DNA from 3 places in the Micromonospora sp. NBC_00858 genome. Region 1 is predicted to be linked to each of the others. Evidence: riboswitches for the same ligand, from Rfam matches in the RefSeq annotation. Region 1 holds a riboswitch; each other region holds the start of a gene.

Region 1 (3,268 bases):
GCGGCGAAATCGGACCAGGAAGCCATGCAGGCATTCTATCGAACAAATGTACGAGTAGCGACCTCGACGCGCTGGTCACCGGCACCGGATCCGGCCGTTGCCGCCAACGCCGCTATGGTGGTCCGATGCTGCTCTCCGACCGCGACCTGGTCTCCGAGATCAAGGCCGGCACGCTGGGCCTGGAGCCGTTCGAGCCCACCCTGGTCCAACCGTCCAGCATCGACGTACGACTCGACCGGCTGTTCCGGGTCTTCAACAACCATCTCTACACGCACATCGACCCCGCCATGCAGCAGGACGACCTGACCTCGGCGGTGGAGGTGCCGGACGGCGAGCCGTTCGTGCTGCACCCGGGGGAGTTCGTGCTCGCCTCGACGCTGGAGGTCATCTCGCTCGGCGACCAGCTCGCCGGCCGGCTGGAGGGCAAGTCGAGCCTGGGCCGGCTCGGCCTGCTCACGCACTCCACCGCTGGGTTCATCGACCCGGGCTTCTCCGGTCACGTGACGTTGGAGCTGTCGAACGTGGCGAACCTGCCGATCACCCTCTGGCCGGGCATGAAGATCGGGCAGCTCTGCATCTTCCGGCTCTCCTCGCCGGCCGAGCACCCGTACGGCTCGGTGGTCTACGGCTCGCGCTACCAGGGTCAGCGCGGGCCGACGCCGAGCCGCGCCTGGCAGAACTGGCGCGCCTGGCCCACCCGCTGACTCGGTAGGGCACGACGGACAGACGACGAGGGCCCGCCGCGACAGATCGCGACGGGCCCCCGATCATCCGGGATCAGCCCGGGCGGCCGTAGCTGTGGATCGGGCCGTCGTCGACCTTCTTCATCTTGACGGGTTGGCCGGCCTGCGAGGCGTGCACAACCCAGCCATTGCCCACGTACATCCCGACGTGGTGGATGTCGCTGTAGTAGAAGACCAGGTCACCGGCGCGCAGGTCGGCCCTGCTGACGTCCTTGGTCACCCGGCTCTGCTGGGCGGCGTTGTGCGGCAGCGACACCCCGGCCTTGGCCCAGGCGGCCAGCATCAGCCCGGAGCAGTCGTACGAGTTCGGGCCCTCGGCGCCCCAGACGTAGGGCTTGCCGATCTGGGCGCAGGCGAACTTCACGGCCACGCCGGCACCGCCGCCGGGGTAGCTGGCCGGGCAGGGCGCCGGACGCAGCGGACCGCCGCCGCCGTTGCCGTACACCTTGAGGCGCAGCTTCTGCAGCCGGTCGATCTCCTCGTTGATCTGCTTCTTCTTCGCGGCCAGCTGGGCCTCGGTCCGGGTCAGCTGGGTCACCATCTCGTCCAGCGGCGCCTTCTGCCGGGCCAACTCGTCGCGCAGGTCGGCGACCTGCCGGACGTCCTGCTGCTGGTTGTGCGCGAACCGGTCGAGCATCTCAAGCTGACCGACGACCTCGCTGGGCGATCGGCTGCCCAGCACCGCGTTGACGGTGGAGACGTTCTCGCCCTTGTACGCGCGGACGGCGAGGGCACTGACCTTGTCCATGGCAGCGTCGACCTGGCGCTCCAGTGGGGCGATCCGGGCGGCCAGCGCGTCGGCCTGCTTGCGCTTGACGGCCAGGTCGGCCCGGGTGGCGTTGTGTCGTTCGATGATCGGTTCGAGCTTGTTCCAGTCGGCGTCGATCTGGCGCTCGATCTCGGCGACGGACGGGTCCGCGTGGGCCGCCGTGGCGCTGCCGGTCAGGACGACGGCGACGCCGACCAGTGCGGCGAGAGCGGTGGTGAAGCGGGACCAGCGTGAGCGCGGCACGATCGACGTCGGGCCGGCTGACGCCGACCGCTCGGACGACGGCCGCGGGGCATGGAGTGCCACCGGGTTCCGTACTCCTTCTTCCTGACCGCCTACCGGGTTAGCTGACGGGTTCGGGCGGGAAGTTGGCGCCCTACCGCGATGGCCGCGGATTCACCCCGGGAAAACCTGGGTCCCCGGTTCGCTCGGAAGCGACTCGGCGGTGTCGGTCCGTCACCACCCGGGTTGGGCGGAACTGCTATCGGGCCGACGAATGACCAGAGTAGAGACGGCTGTTACCGATCCGCAACCCGTGGGGCCGTGACACTCCGTACCGGTTGGAAGGGGTCACGGACCGTACGCGAAGATTTCTTTCCGAACGCTTCGATAGATGGAAAGGTATTGACGCGAGCTCCCGGACGGCGCGAAGGTGACCTCACCTGCACCCGCGATATCTAGGGGGTTCGATGCACCATTCAGCCCTGTCGACCGGCCGGCGCGCACTGCTCGCCGCCGCCGTGGTCGCCGCCGCGACCGCGGTGCCGCTACCTTCGGGCCCGGCCGCCGCCGCGCCCACCGCCGATCGCCAGCAGCAGTACGCCGCCGCGGCGACCGAGTACGGCGTGCCGACCGTCGTGCTGCTCGGCGTCTCCTATCTGGAGTCCCGCTGGGACAGCAACGCCGGCACACCGAGCACCAGCGGCGGCTACGGCCCGATGCACCTGACCGACGCCCGGCACGTGGCCGCCCTACCCGGCGGCCACCACGACGCCGGCACCGAGGACCCGCGGGGCGACGACTCCCGCCCCGCGAGGGTGCAAGCGCCCCGGCCGGCCGAGGACCCCGCGCCGCCCGCCGCCGCGTTGCAGACCGTGGACGCCGCCGCCGCGCTGACCGGCGCCGCCCCCGAGGCACTGCGCACCGATGCGGGCGTCAACATCCGGGGTGGGGCCGCGCTGCTGGGGGCGTACCAGCGGGAGCTTGGCGCGCCCGTCGGTGCCGACACCGACCCGGCGGCCTGGTACGGCGCGGTGGCCCGCTACGCCGGCGCGGACAGCGCCGACGCCGCGGCGGCCTTCGCCGACGAGGTCTTCACCACCATCGGCGCCGGAGAGTCGCGGGTGACCGACGACGGCCAGCGGATCACACTGCCGGCCCGCGCGGTGCAGCCCGAGCGTTCCTGGCTGGACCGGCTGGGCCTGCGCCGGCTGGCCCGCCCGGACGGGCTGGAATGCCCCCGCACCATTTCCTGCGAGTGGATCCGGCGCCCTACGAGGCCTTCGGCGCCGGGGACTACGGCAACCACGACCTCTCCGACCGGCCCGCACGGCAGAAGATCGAGTACATCGTCATCCACGACACCGAGGCGAGCTGGGCGACCACCCTGAAACTCGTCCAGGACCCGACCTACGTGAGCTGGCACTACTCGCTGCGCTCGGTCGACGGGCACATCGCCCAGCACGTGAAGACCAAGGACGTCGGCTGGCACGCCGGCAACTGGTTCGTGAACGCCAAGTCGATCGGTCTGGAACAC
Region 2 (3,268 bases), 460 kb from region 1:
CGAGGGCACGCCGGACGCCGGGGCCGGGCTGTGCGGCACCGTGGACGTCCGGGTGGCCGACGGGCCAGCTGCCGGCCAGCAGGTCCAGACGCCGGTGCCGGACGGACCCGGCGCACCCCGGGTCGAGGTCGGTGACGAGGTCATCCTGGTCGAGCTGACCGATCCGGCCGATCCCGTCGCCAGCAGCTGGAACATCGCGGAGCACCAGCGCGGCACGCCGTTGGTCTGGCTGGCGGTGGTCTTCGCCGCCGCGATCGTCGCGTTCGGCCGGTGGCGGGGCCTGGCCGCGCTGGCTGGGCTGGCCGCCAGCTTCGCCATCCTGCTCACCTTCGTGCTCCCGGGGATCGGCGCTGGCCGATCACCGCTGCTGGTGGCGGTGGTCGGCGCCGCCCTGATCATGTTCGTGGTGCTCTACCTGACGCACGGGGTCACCGCGCAGACCTCGGTCGCGGTGCTCGGCACCCTGGGCAGCCTGGTGTTGACCGGCGTGCTCGCCACCATCGCCACCGCCGCCACCCACCTCACCGGCTTCGGCAGCGAGGACGCCACCACGCTGTCGATGTTCCAGGCCAACGTGGACCTGCACGGCCTGCTGCTCGCCGGGATCATCATCGGCTCGCTCGGGGTCCTCGACGACGTGACGGTCACCCAGGCGGCCACCGTCACCGAGCTGGCGAACGCCAACCCCGGGCTGACCCGGTTGCAGCTCTACCGGGCGGCCACCCGAGTCGGCCGGGCGCACATCGCCTCCACCGTCAACACCATCGTGCTGGCGTACGCGGGCGCCTCACTGCCGCTACTGCTCCTGCTCACCGCCGACTCGCGGCCGCTCGGGCAGATCCTGACCAGCGAGTTCCTCGCGCAGGAGATCGTCCGCAGCGCGGTCGCCACGCTCGGCCTCATCGCAGCCGTACCGCTGACCACCGGACTGGCCGCCGTGGTGACCGCAGCCGGCCGGTCGGGTGCCGAGCTGCCCGCCGACCCGGCCGCCGAGCCGCCCGCCGAGCGACCCAGGCCGGACCGCGCGGAGGCACTGGCCGCACTCAGCTCACCGCGCACGGGTCGACCCGACCCAACCGGACCCGATCCGGCGCGGGCCACACCCCCAACCACCGCCACCGACCGGTGGCACGAGCCGGACAGGAGCACGGAGACGGCATGGTGACACTCCTCAGCGTGACGAGGTGGGGCATCCGCCCTGAGAACCGCGTCACTGGTCACTCAGCGCCATGGCGAAATGACGCTTTTAGTCGGCATCTGGACGTAGCTCAGCCGGTCGACTCTCGGGTAACCTCGCTGCCGGTTACCGCTGAAGGCGCGACGCAGCGCCTGCGGTGCCACCGCCCAATCGCCAGCTGGCGAGCCGGGGACCCAGGCACGTGGGGTGAATCCGCGTCAGCGGTAGGGGCCACTTCCGCCCCGAACCCGTCAGCTAACCCGGTCGGCGGTCGACGGAAGGGAATATTGTGACGGCACCCCTACGCCGCTGGTTGACACCCGTGGTGGCCGTGATCGCCGCACTGACCGTGCTCGCCGGCCCCCTCCCGGCGCACGCCGCCCCGACGACCCCCACACCGTCCGGGCACGAGGAGGACGGCGAGCCCGCGCTGCTCAACGACGTGATCGAGAAGGCCAACCGCGACTACTCCGCCGCCAAGTCCAAGTTGGACAAGTCCAAGAAGCGGCAGATTGAGCTGGCGGCGGAGGTCGACCGGGCCAACGCGGAGTTGGAGAAGCTGGCCCCCCAGGTCGGGCAGATCGCCGCCCAGTCGTACCGGACCGGCCGGATCGGCGCGATCGCGATGCTGTTGGAGAGCGACGCCCCCGACTCGTTCGTCCAGCGCGCCGCGGTGCTCGACGAGATGAACATGGTCAACGAGAAGAAGCTCTCCGAGGTCAACACGGTGAAGTCCCGCGCCGAGCAGGCCAAGCTGGCCCTCGACGCGGAGGTCCGCGAGCAGCAGAAGCAGACCGCCCTGATGGCGAAGGAGAAGCGCGACGCCGACAAGGCGCTCGCGCTGGTCGGTGGGAAGGGCTTCACCGGCGGCCTGGTGTCGGCGACCTCACCGGTCGCCCGGATCGGCCCCAACCGGACCGCCGACGGTGACTGGAAGTCCGAGTCGTGCAGCGAGAACGACCCCACCACCTCCGGCTGCGTCACCCCGCGCACGCTGCACGCGTACAAGGAGGTCAAGCGGGCCGGCTTCAACCGGTTCGTCGGCTGCTACCGCTCCGGCGGGCCGTGGGAGCACCCGAAGGGCCGCGCCTGCGACTGGTCGTTGCAGAAGAGCGGCTTCAGCCCGTGGCACAACGAGGACACCCGGACGTACGGCAACAACGTGGCCGCGTTCCTCATCCGCAACGCCGACCGGCTCGGCATCTACTACGTGATCTGGAACCGACAGATCTGGTTCCCGGCGACCGGCTGGAAGTCGTACAGCGGGCCGTCGAACCACACCGACCACGTACACATGTCGATGCTCTGACCGCATGTCCACCCGTCGAAGGGCCGTCCCGCGTCGCGGGGCGGCCCTCGTCGCGTCAGGCGGCGGCGGGCGCGGTCGGGCTGGCCGCCGTGCTGGGCCCGGTCGGTACGTCGAGCGCCGTGGCGGTAGCCGGCACGGCGGCCACCGGGCGCACCGCGCCGGCGGCGAGCCGGTACGACACCCCCACCACCGCGCAGCGCCCCTGCGCCACCTCGGCTGCCAGCACGGGCGACTGGCCGAGCAGCGCCTCGACGGTCTGCGCGATGTGGATGTCGACGATGCCGTCGATGTCGTCCACCCCCTCGGCCTCGGCGCGACGCAGGCTGGGCAGCACGGCGTCGACCACGGCACGCAGGTGCCCCCGGGGCGGGGTGCCGGTGGCGGCTGCCTCCCGGGCCGCCTGGACCGCACCGCAGGAGTCGTGGCCGAGCACCACCACCAGCGGGGTGCCGAGCACGGTCACCGCGTATTCCACGCTGCCCAGCACCTCCGGGCCGGTCGTGTGCCCGGCCGTGCGGACCACGAAGAGGTCGCCCAGCCCCCGGTCAAAGATGATCTCGGCGGCCAGTCGGGAGTCGGAGCAGCCGACGATCACCGCGAACGGGTGCTGTCCGTCGGCGACCGCCGCCCGGTGCCCGGCGTCCTGGTTGGGGTGGCGCGGGGCGCCGCTGACGAAGCGCCGGTTGCCGGCGGCCAGCTCGGCGTACGCCCGGGCCGGCTCGGTGAGCGCCGGCGCCCGGTCGGTGGCCCGCTGCGGACCCGGCTTACCGCCGGGTGTACCG
Region 3 (3,268 bases), 2.1 Mb from region 1:
CCCGCGCTCGGCACATCGTCAACCAGCCCCACGCAGGGCGCCACCGCGGTCGCGGCGGCCGACCGGGTCCTGCGGGTCTACAACAACAACATCGAGAACCTGGTGGTGAACAACTCCGACGGGACGTGCACCCGGATCTCCGGGCCGGACCACCTGACCTCGATCCTGGTTGACGACGCCGGCCGCACCGGCACCAGTGGCGTGGTGGCACCCGACATCCTGATCGTGCAGCAGGTGCGCGGCACCGGCCAGGCCGAGGCGTACGCCGACCAACTGTCGGCCAAGTTCGGCTACCCGGCAGGCACCTACGGTGCGATCGTGGCGTGGAGTGACCCGGAGCCGTGGGGCAGCACGCACAAGTGCAGTTCGCAGTCGCTCGGCGACCTCAAAAAGAAGCAGACCAACGGGATCATCTGGAACACCCGGACGCTCAGCCTCGCCGCCGGTGACATCTCGAAGTACTGGAGCGCGGGCTGGCTCAAGCCCGGCACGGCCTACGCCAACGGCGCCGGGTGCACCCTGTACAAGCCGCCGAACAGCGACCCGGACAGCACCGACTACTACAAGTGGAAGCGGACCAGCGCCATCGCGGCCCGGTTCACCATCAAGGCCACCGGCACCAGCGTGTTCGCCGCGACGATGCACCTACCGCAGGAGAACCGGCAGAACGCGTGCGCTGGCGACGGCGACCGGGGCATCGCCAACAGCGGCATCCACCTCGGTGCCGACGCGACCAGCCTGCTGAACGCCTCCACGATCCGCGTCGTGGGCATCGACGCGAACCGCACTGGCATCGCGCCCGGCACGCTGGGCGGGTACGGCATGACCGGCTACGGGTCGAAGGCCACCAGCGGCTCCAGCAAGATCGACTATCTCTTCGTGAAGGGCAGCGTGCAGCCGTCCGGCATCGACCACACGGTCAGCGGGACGAAGTCGAACCACCTCGCGCTGTACGGCTTCATCAGCTACTGATCGCACGGACAGAGACGCCGCGGGCGCCGGCCCCTTGTGGGGGACGGCGCCCGCGGCGGCTACGCCCGGGTCAGGCGGAGTAGCCCCGAGTGGCGATCCAGTTGGCCAGGTTGATCGTGGTGATCCAGTACGACGGGTCGGCCGCGTTGGCCGAGTCGGCGATCCGCACGGTCCGGCCGTTGTCCTTGTAACCCACCACGGCGATGTAGTGGCCGCCGCCGTAGGAGTGCCAGCCGCCGTCGGTGTCGGTGGCGTCGCCGGCGACGTTGGCCACCACGCCGCGGCCGTCGGTGATCGCCTTGACCACGTCGGCCTGGAGCTGGTCCATCTGGGCCGGGCTGGGCGTGCCAGCGAACATCCGGGTCCGGTACGGGGAGCCCTTCACCTCGGCGTTGAGCACCCGAGTGGTGTCCAGGGCCGAGTTGGTGCCCATCTCGGTGGTGCCCAGCTCGGCGCCCAGCTCATCCTGGGTGCGGTCGATGCCGGCGGCGCTGAGGGCGTTGCGGGTGGCAGCCGGGCCGCAGTTGAAGTACGTGTTCTGCACCTGGTAGTCGTAGTCGAGCACCTTGGTCGCGGGCGGCTTCGGCTTACTGGTCAGGTCCGGGTTGCTGCTGGCCTTGGCGGCGGGCGACGCGGCCTTGGTGGCCGGCGCGGGGGCAGCGGTGGTCGGCGCGGTGCTGGCCGAGGGGGACGCGGCACGCGCCTCGCCACGGGAGGCAACGGAGTCGCTGCGCATCTCGGCGACCGTGGTCGCGGTGTGCTGGCTGGCCGGGGCGTCGTCGGCGCCGGCGAACAGAGCACCGGTGGTGGTCGCGATCACGAGGGCCGCGGCGGAGGCGGTGACGATCTGGTACGGGCGCTCGGTGGTGAGGCGGCGGAGCTGACGCTTCAGGGTGTGCTTCACGGGGTCCTCCACGGATCAGGGGGAGAGCGGCACACCGGAGCCGGACCGGTATCCGGGCAGGCGCCAGCGCGCGGACCGTGGTCCGCGGATGATGAACCGCTCAGGGGAATGCCCGGCGCGGCCGGGCGGAAGAGGCGGTGACCCGGGGGGTCAGCTCACCGTCACTGGACGGATAAGCGGGGGTACCGCGGCGCCGTGGAGGCGGGGGAACAATCGAGAGGTCGAGAGTTGCTGCACGACGATGGAACTCCTTCCGACACCGCCTACCGGGTTAGCTGACGGATTCGGGCGGGAAGATCGCCCTACCGCGGGCCGTGGCTCGCGGATTCACCCCGGACTTACTGGTGGGTCCCCGGTTCGTTGATCACGATTAAGCGGGTCAGCGCGGCGTCGCCTCTTGCGATCGGTTACCGCACCGGACGGGACGACACTACTGGCCGCTCCGCACCCTGCCAAGCCAGGTTCACCTGCGTAAACCTGAACTGTCGCAGCAATTTCTGCGCGTATTGCCACTGACGCGACTCGATGGGACAACCGGTTACGGCGGCGCCTGCGGGCGACAACCGGACAGGCCGTCGGCAACGGCCTCGAATTCGTGGGAACAATGCTGCCGATCGAGCCGTCCGCCCGATTTCGAGTGAGTGTGACCGGGCTCACGGCCTAATTGACGACTCAGCCAACCCGGGCCGGCCGCCAGCGCGTCGCGGCCGCCGGACGGAGCACTGCGGTCATCGTCCGACGCGCCGGCAGCGGGTTCGGACGCAGCCGGGCCGCCGCCGCGTACGCCTCCTCGGTGAGGGCCCGGGCCGAGGAGGCCGCAAGCTCCGCGTCTCGCCAGGCCGACCGTTCCCGCCCGGCGGCGGCCCGGTAGTCGGCGAGCCTCGCGTCCCGGACCGCCCGGTTGAGCAGCACCTCCTGCTCAACCGGGTGCCGGCGGGGGTCCCAGCCGTGCCGCTGCCCGAACACGTCAGCGAGCTGCCCCATGGACAGGTCGCCGCGCCAGTACGCCGCCATCGCCGCGCGATGCAGATAGCGCTCCCGGGCGGCGTACTCGGCGGGGGTACGCGGGGTACGAGGGGTGGGCAGTGCCGCGGCGCCGGCGAACCGACGGGCGGCGGTGTCCGCCTCGTCGTACCCGGCCCACGCGCGTTCCACCTGCTCCTGAGCGGCCAGCCAGTCCGCGCGTCGGCGGCGGGCGGTCTGCGCCGCGCCGGCCGCCGCGACGGCCACCTCCTCGGCGTACCGGCGCAGGTCGGCGGCCTCGGCGGCGGCCACCTCCCGGTCGGTGGGCGCCGGAGTCGGGTCGACCGCCGGCCGGTCCCGCTCCGGGCGGGCGACGAGCACGGCGAGCACGGTCAGCGCCAGCAGGAACAGGGCCGACCAGATGGCGAC

What was found. A riboswitch is a leader RNA that binds a small molecule or an ion and turns the genes downstream of it on or off. The one in region 1 is predicted to bind cyclic di-AMP.
Region 2: linked by a shared signal. The riboswitch ahead of OG990_RS26815 (hypothetical protein) and the one ahead of OG990_RS29070 (NlpC/P60 family protein) in region 1 are both predicted to bind cyclic di-AMP.
Region 3: linked by a shared signal. The riboswitch ahead of OG990_RS19285 (C39 family peptidase) and the one ahead of OG990_RS29070 (NlpC/P60 family protein) in region 1 are both predicted to bind cyclic di-AMP.

Annotation. Positions count from the first base shown of each region.
Region 1 is NZ_CP108828.1:6,210,209-6,213,476, forward strand. It holds gene OG990_RS29060 (pyridoxamine 5'-phosphate oxidase family protein) at 1-26, opposite strand, end outside; gene dcd (dCTP deaminase) at 126-704, shown strand; gene OG990_RS29070 (NlpC/P60 family protein) at 778-1,818, opposite strand; cyclic di-AMP (ydaO/yuaA leader) riboswitch at 1,831-1,967, opposite strand; gene OG990_RS29075 (N-acetylmuramoyl-L-alanine amidase) at 2,990-3,268, shown strand, end outside.
Region 2 is NZ_CP108828.1:5,752,785-5,756,052, forward strand. It holds gene OG990_RS26810 (YibE/F family protein) at 1-1,165, shown strand, start outside; cyclic di-AMP (ydaO/yuaA leader) riboswitch at 1,332-1,463, shown strand; gene OG990_RS26815 (hypothetical protein) at 1,467-2,486, shown strand; gene OG990_RS26820 (carbonic anhydrase) at 2,542-3,268, opposite strand, start outside.
Region 3 is NZ_CP108828.1:4,145,513-4,148,780, forward strand. It holds gene OG990_RS19280 (hypothetical protein) at 1-972, shown strand, start outside; gene OG990_RS19285 (C39 family peptidase) at 1,043-1,876, opposite strand; cyclic di-AMP (ydaO/yuaA leader) riboswitch at 2,122-2,263, opposite strand; gene OG990_RS19290 (hypothetical protein) at 2,549-3,268, opposite strand, start outside.